Regions from separate parts of the Parabacteroides sp. ASF519 genome, predicted to be linked through region 1. Evidence: riboswitches for the same ligand, from Rfam matches in the RefSeq annotation. Region 1 holds a riboswitch; each other region holds the start of a gene.

What was found. Region 1 has a riboswitch for cobalamin ahead of C825_RS17600 (sirohydrochlorin cobaltochelatase). Riboswitches for the same ligand answer to the same signal wherever they lie in the genome.
Region 2: another riboswitch for cobalamin. It lies ahead of C825_RS24270 (porin family protein); the one in region 1 lies ahead of C825_RS17600 (sirohydrochlorin cobaltochelatase).
Region 3: another riboswitch for cobalamin. It lies ahead of C825_RS07415 (TonB-dependent receptor); the one in region 1 lies ahead of C825_RS17600 (sirohydrochlorin cobaltochelatase).

The regions. Positions count from the first base shown of each region.
Region 1 covers NZ_AQFV02000006.1:4,432,523-4,436,724, forward strand. Annotated here, with positions in the region: gene aspT (aspartate-alanine antiporter) at 1-1,150, opposite strand, end outside; cobalamin riboswitch at 1,291-1,486, shown strand; partial or broken gene C825_RS17600 (sirohydrochlorin cobaltochelatase) at 1,621-1,971, shown strand; gene C825_RS17605 (AraC family transcriptional regulator) at 2,297-3,139, shown strand; gene cobJ (precorrin-3B C(17)-methyltransferase) at 3,534-4,202, shown strand, end outside.
Region 2 covers NZ_AQFV02000006.1:6,038,178-6,042,379, reverse strand. Annotated here, with positions in the region: gene C825_RS24280 (heparinase II/III domain-containing protein) at 1-11, shown strand, start outside; gene C825_RS24275 (carbon-nitrogen hydrolase family protein) at 23-1,069, shown strand; cobalamin riboswitch at 1,110-1,308, shown strand; gene C825_RS24270 (porin family protein) at 1,577-2,176, shown strand; gene priA (replication restart helicase PriA) at 2,246-4,202, shown strand, end outside.
Region 3 covers NZ_AQFV02000006.1:1,910,742-1,914,943, reverse strand. Annotated here, with positions in the region: gene C825_RS07420 (DUF4374 domain-containing protein) at 1-324, opposite strand, end outside; gene C825_RS07415 (TonB-dependent receptor) at 344-2,695, opposite strand; cobalamin riboswitch at 2,827-3,029, opposite strand; gene C825_RS07410 (O-acetylhomoserine aminocarboxypropyltransferase/cysteine synthase family protein) at 3,149-4,202, shown strand, end outside.

The sequences.
Region 1 (4,202 bases):
GGTCAGCATACCCCAAAGTCGCAGCCGCAGCATTTACCTCCATCTTGGTACCTACCAGTTCGAGCATATCGCCCGGATTAATCTTTGTCGCAGCCAGCACAGGTATATTGACACCCGCACGTTTGATACTTTTAATGCTGACGCCGTGCATCACCTTTTCACTGCGGAGACCGGCTACAGTTATTCCCGAAAACTTCTTACAGGAGATCAGTACAGGCAATGTCTCTGCCGGGAAGTCCAGCAATTCAAGGTCGTTCACTTCGTCTCCGATCCAATCTTCTTCTCCGATCACAAATTCACGGCGACCACTCAACACGACTTCGTTCCCTTTCTGAAGCATCAGGTCCGGTTTCACGTCATATACCACATTATTGATTCGTACGCGTTCTACAAACAGACGACGGCCCTGCCCTTCCAGATAATCTTCCAGCTCCTGTACGGTCTTGCCTGCCCCGAACCAGTCATTACTGATCTTATAAGCGCGGAAAGTGATGGGACGTGCTGCCGGCATAAAACCGGGTTGCTCGCTCTCATCGTCGGTACCCATCTTTGCTTCCAGCTCTTTACAAGCCTTCTTTACCGAAGGCAGTCCGCCTAGCAAACGGGGAGCCACATCGCTCATCAGCCAGGCAGAACCGGCCGTACCGAAAATATAACAGACAGCATAAGCTACAGGCATCACATTAATCATGGATGTTTTGTCTGCCGCACTCAACCCGCTCTGGTTGATCGTATCTTCCGCTACTCCCAGCACCGCAGAGATCGTCTGCGAACCAGCCAGCAATCCAGCCGCTTCTCCGGCATTGTATCCCATCAGCTTGGCAAGCAAAAAGGGAACAAACAGAGAGAACAAACACATCAGTACGGCAAAAAACATCTGCGGAAGTCCCTCCTTTTTTAGCCCGCGAAAGAACTGCGGACCAACACTATATCCCACGGCAAAAAGGAACAGAAGAAAGAATACGGATTTAATGGGTGCCCCGATATCGATATGCAATTGTCCGATTAATACACCGACCAGCAATACGCTGGTAACTGTTCCCAAAGAAAATTTACCTATCTTAAATTTACCTATCCAGAAACCGAAAGCCAGTGTCAGAAAGATAGCCAGTTCCGGATAGTGTTTGAGCAAATCAGCAAACCACTCCATATATACAATTATTTGACGTTAATAGTAAGACATATTCCATGTCCGATTTTATTGTGGTAAATGGAACACAATCCATGAGAAAGTTGTTGCGGGAGATTCAATTAAGAGATTATAAAAGCTCCCTTATTTTAAATAAATTTCTATCTTTGTCCCGCTTTGGTGATACGCCAGCCTCCGGTTGCCGTATAAAAGGGAATCCGGTGAGAATCCGGAATAGTGCCTGCTACTGTGAAGCCCGCTATAAAAGGAAAACATGCTTACACCACTGTCCGTGACAAGGATGGGAAGGTCGTTTTCCGGGCAAGTCAGGAAACCTGCCAGACAGACAAATCCGTTCTCCCGGGGCCAGGAGGGCTATTATGAACATAAAACAAATCTCTTTCAATGAAAAAGAAATGTCTGCTGACAGCCTTTCTTGTAGGTTGTTCAATGAGTATGTCTTTTGCACACACGGTATGTTGCAGAAGACAGTGACTGATTATATGCTGAAAGCAAAAGGCTATGAAAACTTCCATGTCGGAACGATCGAAGGTTATCCCACTTTCGATACGATGCTTGCCAAGCTCAAAGCCAGCGGTGTAAAGAAAGTCATGCTCATGCCTTTCATGTTCGTTGCCGGCGACCATGCCAACAATGATATAGCAGGCGACTGGAAAAAGGAGCTGGAAGACAACGGTTACGAAGTATCCGTCCTGATGGAAGGTCTGGGACAGAATCCCGACATACAGGACATCTTCATCGAACATGCCCGTTTTGCGGCCAAACACAAAATAGTCGATATCATGGATAAAAAGAAGCAATACGCTGCTGAAAAAGACTGACGGACCAAACGCCCATTATCCGTCACAGAGTCACAAATGAAAACCGGCCTCTTTCCTCATACGGGGAAAGGCCGGTTTTTTATATCAATACATTCTTGAAATTCTAATTTACACAACCAGAACTTTTACATTATTAAAGGAGCAATAACAATAGACATTTTATCTATTATCAACTAATTATTTACCATCTTTACTTGCATTTTTATTTATATCAAAATATATACATAAAATGATATTTTGTATACATAACAAACTGGAACATTGTATTTTTTTTGCATATACATTCACATGGAGTGTAAAACAACAACTAAATCCAAACAAAAACATGAAAAGTACGATTAATAACGCGCCTTCTGAAATACCTAACAGTCAGTCATTACATGCAGGCTTTGATCTTCTCATAAAGCCCGAAGGAATAGATTTAACTGAATCTTACCTATATAATAATATGATTTTCTTCATACTGGACGGATCAGTAAAAATATATTCTCCACATACTCAAACGAAGTCCATTGGCGAACCGCATATGCTCTTTCTTAAAGGGCATGAAAAATACACCTATGAAATTACTCCATGTTCGCAAATTCTTGCGTTCACCTTCGATAGTCTGACTATCGATGAGTTATTTCGTTTCCGGGCTCAATATGACCTATTACCCGAATCCTCGTTTGAATGGATAGAACTAAAGATAATCGAACCTCTCTACAGCTTTTTAAAACTTCTCATTCAGTATCTGGAGAATAATTATTTGAATTACAACTTATATCTTGCCAAAAGAGAGGAACTGTTCTATCTTCTCAAAACAGTCTACCCCAGTAAAGATTTAGGTCATTTTTTCTATCTGCTGGCCAATCACCCGTCTGAGTTCGAAAAACAGGTAGCGGAAAATTATATGAAAGTAAAGAATGTCAAAGAACTGGCCAATCTGATGGGATATGGGATAAACTCCTTCCGGGTCAAATTCAAAGAAAACTTCGGTATTCCTGCCTACCAGTGGTTACTGAATGAAAAGGCGAAACGGATTTTAAAATGCCTGACAACAGAAGGTGAAGATTTCAAAAGTATAATCGACGATTTCGATTTCAGTTCACATTCTCATTTCTATAAGTTCTGTAAAACACAATTCGGACTTACCCCCGAAGAATTAAAGAAGAAACTAAACAGCTGAAAGAATATCAGATTATATATTTTATATGTGATTTTATATATATTCCCCTTCTGCAGCATAGGCTACCTTTGTATTGTTAAAATACAGATTCTTATTAAATTATGATGACCAAATTGTATGTGTTATTATCCCTTGGTAAGGGTGGGGATAATACTTTTGTTGAGGGGAGAATGTCAACTCCCTTAGTCTGTTATATTCTGTCAGGTGTTATTTTACTTGTTGTGTTACTACGAGTATTTTCCTGGCTGCAATACCTGCAACTCAAACGCAAAGCCCGGAAACGTATTTTTAAGAACAAAACCGTCAAAAGTCTACCGGTACGAAATAAATAGATTATCTTTGTGTCTGCATGATTACAACCGAATGTATCAGAATCAATAACTCAAAGCTATAAATGAGCACAGGTAAAATAATCGTAGCCGGTATCGGACCCGGCAGTGAATCAGACATTACTCCCGCAGTGTTATCTGCCATCCGGCAATCAGACGTTATCGTGGGATACAAATATTACTTCCGGTTCATTGAAAAGATAATCCGTCCCGGAGCCATATGTATCGACTCAGGGATGAAACGGGAGAAGGCACGTGCCGAAGAAGCATATAATTATGCGACCGAAGGCAAAGTAGTAACTGTTATCAGCTCCGGCGATGCCGGCATCTATGGGATGGCCCCGCTTATCTACGAGATGAAACGCGAAAAAGGAAGTGACATCAGCATCGAAGCTTTACCCGGAATCAGTGCCTTCCAGAAGGCAGCCTCCCTGTTGGGTGCCCCGGTAGGACACGACTTCTGCGTGATCTCCCTCTCCGACCTGATGACACCGTGGGAACTGATAGAAAAACGCATCAAAGCCGCCGCTTCGGCAGACTTTATCACCGCCATCTATAATCCCAAAAGTGAAGGCCGCTACTGGCAGCTCTACCGCCTGATCGAAATTTTCCTACAGGAACGCGATCCGCAGACACCGGTCGGCTTTGTCCGCCAGGCAGGACGCGAAGAACAGGAAGTGACGATCACCACACTGGCAGACTTCGACCCGGAACAGGTGGATATGTTCACTGTC
Region 2 (4,202 bases), 1.6 Mb from region 1:
AACATAAATAACCTGAAAGAAGATGAAACATTCTGTTTACCTGATTTTTATAACTGTTTTTACAGTCGTGTTGGCAGCCCGGGCAAAGAATCCGGTGAAAATAGTCACTATCGGAGGTGGAGGGGTTGCGGTTTCCGTAAATAATCAGATGAGTTATCAGCAAATGGTCGATCAGATGATCGATTACTGGCAAAGGCAGTTGTCAAAAGTGTTATTACATAAGCCGGATCTGATATTATTAACGGAAGCATGCGATCGTCCTTCCGGATTAACTACGGCAGAGCAGTTTGAATATTATAAAGTAAGGAAAGATCAGGTAAAGGATTACCTGGCTTCGGTAGCAAAAGATAATCACTGTTATATTGCTTTTGGAACCAAAAGGGAAGAAAACGGAAGCTGGTGGAATTCATGTATACTGCTTGACCGACGTGGAAAAGTAGCCGGTATATATAATAAGAATTTTCCTACTATCCAGGAAATGAATGAGATCATGCCTTCTGATGAAGCAGAACTCCTGCTATGTGATTTCGGGACTGTTGCTTGTGCTGTTTGTTTCGATCTTAATTTTGATGAGTTGAGGGAACGGTATGCTCAGCAAAAACCGGACATAATTTTGTTTCCATCAATGTATCACGGAGGTTTGGAACAAAGCAAATGGGCTTATTCCTGTCAGGCTTATTTTGTTTGTGCCTATGGTTTTCTGAATGCTCCGTCGGAGATACGTAACCCATTGGGAGAGGTGGTCGCCTCAAGTACGAACTATTATAATTATGCTGTGGCTACAGTCAACCTTGACCGTAAATTGGTACATCTCGATAATAACTGGGAGAAATTGACCGCTTTGAAAAGAAAGTACGGTGATCTTGTTTCTATCTCTGATCCCGGACGTATAGGGGCAGTGATGATCACCAGTGAACATGATTCGATTTCAGCAGACCGGATGATAGATGAATTTGATATTCAGTTATTGGACGATTATTTCAATCAATCCCGTGCTGTTCGTGAACAAAAATTGATTAAAGCTCCGGTAAAAGACGCAATAGATGAATATCGTAAACATAATAAATAAAATTTATAGGATCTGCTACCGTAAGATGTAAAAATATCTCTATATTTGCGCTATGCATTGTTCCGAGCCTGTATCCGCGGGTAAGGATTAAAAGGGAACCGGGTGTGAATCCCGGACAGTCCCGCTGCTGTGAGCTTCATAACGTATCAGGCATACTTTTGCCACTGTTCTGTAAGGGGAATGGGAAGGCGCTTGATCCGGAAGTAAGTCAGAAGACCTGCAAGGCATATTATTTCGACGGCTTCGAGGAAAGGCCGGATGAGAAAAACAAGACATCTGATGTCTTTCTATTCTTGTTCCATTCCCAGTTTGCTGTCCTTTTAGGATCTGTTTTTAATTATTTTGCCATAATAATTAGGAAAAGAAGCATGGTTCGGTTGACGGGATGAGCTCCGTCGGTGGTCCATGCTTTTCTTTTTCAAAGACTGAACAGTTAAGACGGAATACTTGTTTATTATTGGAAAAGTATGTTTATTTGCAGATAGTATTTATAAAACAACAGGCAATATGAAAAAGGTTACAGGTTTAGTTTTGATTATTTTGATGGCATTTATTGCTGTTCCCGCTAAATCCCAATTGAAGTTTGGGGTAAAAGGTGGTTTGAATATATCGTCCGTTCATTTGAATTCAGATATTCTGAAAGCGGATAATGTGACTGGTTTCCAGATCGGTCCGATGATCGAGACAACGATTCCTCTGATTGGAGTAGGGTTGGATGCGGCTATCCTCTATTCACAGAAAGGGATGGATGTGAAATCGGAGACAGGAACTTCCACGAATGTGAAAACAGATTATATCGATGTCCCGGTGAATTTGAAATGGAAATTCGGACTACCTATCATTAAAGGATATCTGGCTGCCGGTCCGTATATCGGTTTCCGTGTAGGTGGCGATAAATTCTGGGAGATTCCCGGAAGTGTAGTAGGACAGGTGAAAGCGAAAAACTTTAGTGCCGGTCTTAATTTTGGTGCAGGTGTGGAACTGATCAGCCATTTGCAGGTCGGTATAAACTATGGCCTGGGACTGACTGATAATTACAGTGCGGAAAAATATGATCTGAATGCCAAGAACCGCGGATGGTCGGTGACAGCCGCTATCTTGTTCTGATAACAGACAGAAGATATGAGGGGCCGGGCTTTAACAGTCCGGCCTTTTTTGTTACTTTTGACCTCGGAAATGAAATATGCAGATGTCATACTACCCCTGCCGTTGGAGAATAGCTATACATATAGTATTCCGACGGATCTGGAGGCAGCCGTAACTCCCGGTTGCCGGGTCATTGTTCATTTCGGCAAGAAACGTTACTATACTGCCATTGTGATGGAAGTACATGAACGCAGGCCGAATACGGACTTTGAGACGAAGGAGATTTATGCCCTGCTGGATGCCAGCCCAGTACTAAGGAGGCCGCAACTTCGCTTTTGGAAATGGATCGCCTCCTATTATATGTGTAAACTGGGGGATGTCTATAAAGTGGCTTTACCTTCCGGGCTGAAACTGGAAAGCGAGACGGCTGTCACTTATAATGCCGATTTTGAGGCAGACGGTCCTTTGCGTCCTAATGAGCAGACTGTGCTGGATGCTTTTAAAGGAGTGCTCAAGTTAACAGTTTCGGAGTTGGAAAAGAAAACAGGCCTGCGCAATGTCGTTCCCGTAGTTGCTTCCCTGATGGCCCGTGGGGCAGTGGAGGTCAGCGAAGAGATGAAACGCGGGTTTGTTCCGAAGATGCAGACATTTATCCGTCTGTCTCAGGAATATGCAACCGAAGAACGCTTGCAGGAAGCCTTTGCTGATTTTAAGCGGGCCAAGAAGCAGGAACTTTTGCTGGTTTGCTTCCTTGATCTGAGCCACGCATTAAATCCGGCATTAACCGTGGAAGTATCCAAAAAAGAATTACTGGAACGCAGCGGTTGTTCATCAACGATATTGGACGGGTTGCTGAAACGGGGAGTCCTTGAAAGCTATGAAAAAGAAGTGGGGCGTTTGCAGGTTCCGGTATGCCGTTTGCAACCTCTCAGTTCGCTTAGTCCGGCACAGGAGAAAGCGTATAGCGAGATACATGATACCTTTACTTCTAAAGATGTTTGCCTGCTTCACGGAGTTACTTCCAGCGGTAAGACGGAAATTTATGTACGGCTGATAGACGAGGTTCTGAAGCTGGGACGGCAGGTTCTATATATGCTTCCTGAAATAGCTATTACGACGCAGATCACCGAACGGCTGGCTAAACTGTTCGGTAATAAGCTCTTGGTATATCATTCGAAATTCTCGGATAACGAGCGTGTGGAAGTATGGAACAAACTCCTGCATGGGAACGAACCGATGGTAGTGCTGGGTGTACGTTCTTCTCTCTTCCTGCCATTCAAGGACCTGGGACTGATCATTGTGGATGAGGAACATGAAAATACGTATAAGCAGCAAGATCCGGCCCCTCGTTACCATGCCCGCAATGCTGCAATCGTGCTGGCGGGAATGCATGGGGCAAAGACGCTGCTGGGATCTGCTACCCCTTCGATCGATTCTTATTTCAATGCAACGACTGGTAAGTATGGACTGGTAGAGTTGGTTACCCGTTACGGTGACTGCCTGATGCCGGAGATTATAACTGCCGATATAAAGGAACTGAAGCGGAAAAAGATCATGAAGGATACACTTTTCTCCCCGTTATTGGTCGAGAAAGTAAATGCGTCCCTGGCACGCGGTGAACAGGCTATCTTGTTCCAGAACAGGCGTGGGTTTGCCCCGCTGATCGAATGTAAGAGTTGTGGCTGGGTGCCTCATTGTGTGAACTGTGATGTCAGCTTGACCTATCATAAATATCATAACCAATTGGTTTGCCATTATTGCGGATATACCATCCAGTTACCGCCTCATTGTCCGGAATGCCAGAGTACGGAGTTGAAGATGATGGGTTTTGGGACAGAGAAGGTGGAGGAGGAAATAGCTTCCCTGTTCCCTTCGGCGAAGGTCGAGCGGTTGGATTTCGATACGGCACGTACCCGTACGGCTTACGAACGCATCATTTCCGACTTTGAGAAAGGAAAGACGCAAATCCTTATCGGAACGCAGATGTTATCGAAAGGATTGGATTTCGGAAATGTCAGTGTTGTTGGAATCCTGAATGCCGATAACC
Region 3 (4,202 bases), 2.5 Mb from region 1:
ACCTGATACAGGTACCTGATAATAATATTTCCCTTTGACAATGGTTTCCAGAGACATTACCGAGTGAACCTCAGTGCCATCTCCTTTAAAGTCAATGGGAGTTGAGCCAACAGTAAGAGAATCTATACTTTTAACCAGCGTTTGAACATCACGTCCCATGCCACCATGTTTATCCAGAGCAATCCAGATGTCAAAGTGATAGTTCTTTGGCTCAGGAGTAGGTTCCGGGGTCGGCTTAGGATCGTCATCGTTAGAACAAGCATTGAAAGACAATGTAACCATTGCCATAATGAATGCATAAAATAGTAACTGAAACTTTTTCATTTGTATGAATATTTAATTATTAATTAATGAATAATCTGAATTTGGCAAAAAACGCACGTCCAGGTTTCTGGAGTTTGTAATTGTCATAAGCGGTAGAGTCAAATAGATTGCTACATTCCAACGATATATTGTAACGCTGTTTATTCCACGAATAGGTCACATTTACATTCGATATATTCTGGGTCGGGATACGCGATTTACTCTCGATAGCACCATAAGCCTCCCAGGAAAGATAAAACCAGTGTATCCATTGCCAGGAATACCCGATACGGAGATCGTCGTCCTTCTGGGCCAGATCATGAAATGTATAACTGACATCCGCATTACTATAAAACCAGGGGCGATTGGGTACGCGGTTTTTATAAGTAGCCGAAGGTTTACCGTCTGTCTTGTACTTTTTCTGGTCGCGGGCTTCATTGTAACTGGCATTGACCACTATCCGGAGGCTGTTTTTCCAGTTATATCGGACTTCGCCTTCAGCTCCCTTGATATGTACCGCCGGTATATTTTCATATTGCATCATCCCCTCTTTTTCAGAAACCGTTGCCTGGATGAAATCGTCTACAAAGCGTAAAAATCCATTCGCCTCATAGTAAAATGAATGACCGGAAGCAGGATGCCAATTACCAAAAAGGCCGAAGTTAATATTGTCACTGCTTTCCGGATTAAGGGCGAGATTCGGATAGATAGTCGTTCCGTTTCCAAGCAACTCCCGAGACAGAGGCAGCCGCACACTATGTTCAAAAGAGGCTTTAGCAGACAACGCTTCCCAACATATAAAACGCCAGCCGAATCCGCCTCCCCAGTAATTTTTAGTCGCATTCCTGTCAACCTCATCCGAACCTGTTATCCATGAAAGATCATTCTGCTCGACAGATGTTGCGTTGATATAATCCTTGACAAATAACGTACTCTCCCATCTTCCGTCGAAAAACGACTGGTTGTAGGTCAACCCGAGGATATGTTTGGTTAAAACATCATTGGTCGGTTCAAATGTTTCATCAATATCGTCGCGGCGATTGTTTCCGGTACGGTTGAGTAAATAGTTCAGGCTGAAGGAATGATGGCGGTTGATAGTATAATCAACACCTCCGCGGAAAATTGTCAGAGGCCGGTCATAATGACGCATGGATCGTCCGCGACCGTTGATCTCATTACGGGACGACGGGGTAAAACCGCCGTCCCAGTTATAAATACGATAGGCAGTATCAACAGTCAGCGAGCGATCCCAGGTATGGGATAACGATGCACTGGTATTGATCTTATCAAAACGCTTCTGATAACGGGCTGAAATATTCCAAGCACTGCCGCGACGCTCTGCATCTCCGATGACCTTAGTCTGGATAGAACCGGTCTGCAACTCCTTATCTACTTTGGAATAAGAGCCGGAAACAAAGAAAGCATCTGCCCAGGACTTATCGACAAAGCCGGCTTCAAGTTGCCCCAGCAAGGAAAAATAATCATCATGGAACCGTTTGCGGTTGACTTCAATATAGTTACGGCTATCTGCATCCCAGACCTCGACACCTTTCATCATATAATCATTTTTCGAGTAATTGACACCGACAGTCGGTTTCATGATCAATCCAGTCTTCGGCTCTACGAACTGACCATTCAGATCAGCCCGATGCGTGTGAAACGAGCCGATGCCGTAAGAGGCATCGAGATAATTTTTCTTGTCTTGATTGGTGATGATGTTGATAGCTCCTCCCAAAGCATCGGCCCCCAGGCTGGCAGGAACTACTCCTTTATATATCTCGACCCGGTCAATAATATTTACAGGCAAATTGGCCAGTGAAATACCGCTACCTTTTGCATCCAGCGGCATACCGTCAATAAAATATCTCACCGAATTACCCGACAGCCCGTTAATGGAGAGGTCAAAATCGGAACCTACCCCTCCTTCTTCCCTGATCTTGATGCCAACTGTCCGGTTAACCATTTCGTTCAGGTTCTTCAAGGAACTGATCTGTGGTTTTATATCCAACGCATTGACGGTCAGGGCACCTTCCTTGACCTTCTGTGTTTTCGATTTGCCATACACCTCAACAGTGTTCAGGGTTACGGAATTTTCTTCCATAACGAAATCGAGCGTCTTGTTCCTGCGGATATCGAGAATTGTTTTTATTGTATTATAACCCAACAAGGTAATTATAAGAGTATGCTTTCCGGGTTTCAGACTTAGTGAATAGCGCCCCCGGTCGTCGGTATATGTCCCTGCCGTCGTATTTTCGATAGCAACAGTAACCATAGGAAGCGGAGCACCATCTTCTCCCCTCACCTCTCCGGACAGCGTAACCCTGTCTTGCGCCGCCAGACTTACAGGAAACAAACAAATAAACAACAAAAATACATGTATGAAACCTCTCATCCCATCAAAAACATTATATATTAACGACAGGCTTTCGACAAAACAGAATGGAACACATGAACAGCCGGAACTCCCTACCAAATACAGTCAAGTCCTTACTTACATGTTTTTCAGCCTTATTCCTCGAAAGCTTAAAACTACTGATTCTGGCAGGTCTTCTGACTTACTCCGTCATTGAACGTCCTTCCCATTCATTGCGAACAGTGGATTGAGTTGTGTTCAACGACTTTGGCGGAGCTTACAGCAGCGGGTCTGTTCAGGATTTTCACCTGATTCCCTTTTCATCACTTTTCCGTAGAACTGGATTTGTGACACCAAAACCGGAGGCAAAGGTAAAGATTATTTTTAAACAGTACCCTATTTTTTATAAATGATCATAGATTTGTATTAATGGAACGAACTATTCTTTACTTTTGTCAGCAGAATATAATTACATAGCAAACATTTAATAATATGAGCAATTCATTCAAGCCGGCAACTTTGTGTGTGCAGGGTGGCTGGCAGCCTAAAAAAGGAGAACCTCGCGTTCTGCCTATCTATCAGAGTACTACCTTCAAGTATGAGACCAGCGAACAAATGGCGAAACTGTTCGATCTGGAAGAGAGTGGTTATTTCTATACTCGTCTGCAAAACCCGACCAACGATGCCGTAGCATCCAAGATCGCCGCTTTGGAAGGTGGTGTGGCAGCAATGCTGACTTCATCGGGACAGGCTGCCAACTTCTTTGCCTGTTTCAATATCTGCGAAGCCGGCGACCATATCGTAAGTGCAACCGGTATTTATGGCGGAACATACAATCTGCTGTCTGTTACCCTGAAAAAGCTGGGCATCGAATGTACATTCATCGACCAGGATGCCAGTGAAGAGGAGATCAGCAAGGCGTTCCGTCCGAATACAAAATTATTGTTCGGCGAAACGATCTCCAATCCGGGAGTGATGGTACTGGATATTGAAAAGTTTGCCCGTATCGCTCACAAACATGGCGTACCATTGATCGTCGACAATACATTTGCCACACCGATCAACTGTCGCCCGTTCGAATGGGGTGCCGATATCGTTACGCATTCTACGACCAAATATATGGACGGACATGCGACTGCCGTAGGAGGTTGTATCGTCGACAGCGGTAACTTCGACTGGGAAGCGCATGCAGACAAATACCCGGGCCTCTGCCAGCCGGATGACTCCTATCATGGCCTGACTTACACAAAGACATTCGGGAAACTGGCATATATCACCAAGGCTACCAGCCAGTTGATGCGTGACCTGGGTTCTATCCAGTCTCCGCAAAATGCTTTCCTGCTGAACCTCGGACTGGAAACATTGCATCTGCGTATGCCGCAGCATTGTAAAAATGCACTGGCCGTAGCTAAATGGCTTCAGAATTGCGACAAGGTAGCCTGGGTAAACTATCCGGATCTGGAAGGAAATAAATATTACGAACTGACAAAGAAATATCTTCCGAACGGTTCATGCGGTGTCCTGTCATTCGGACTGAAAGGCGGAC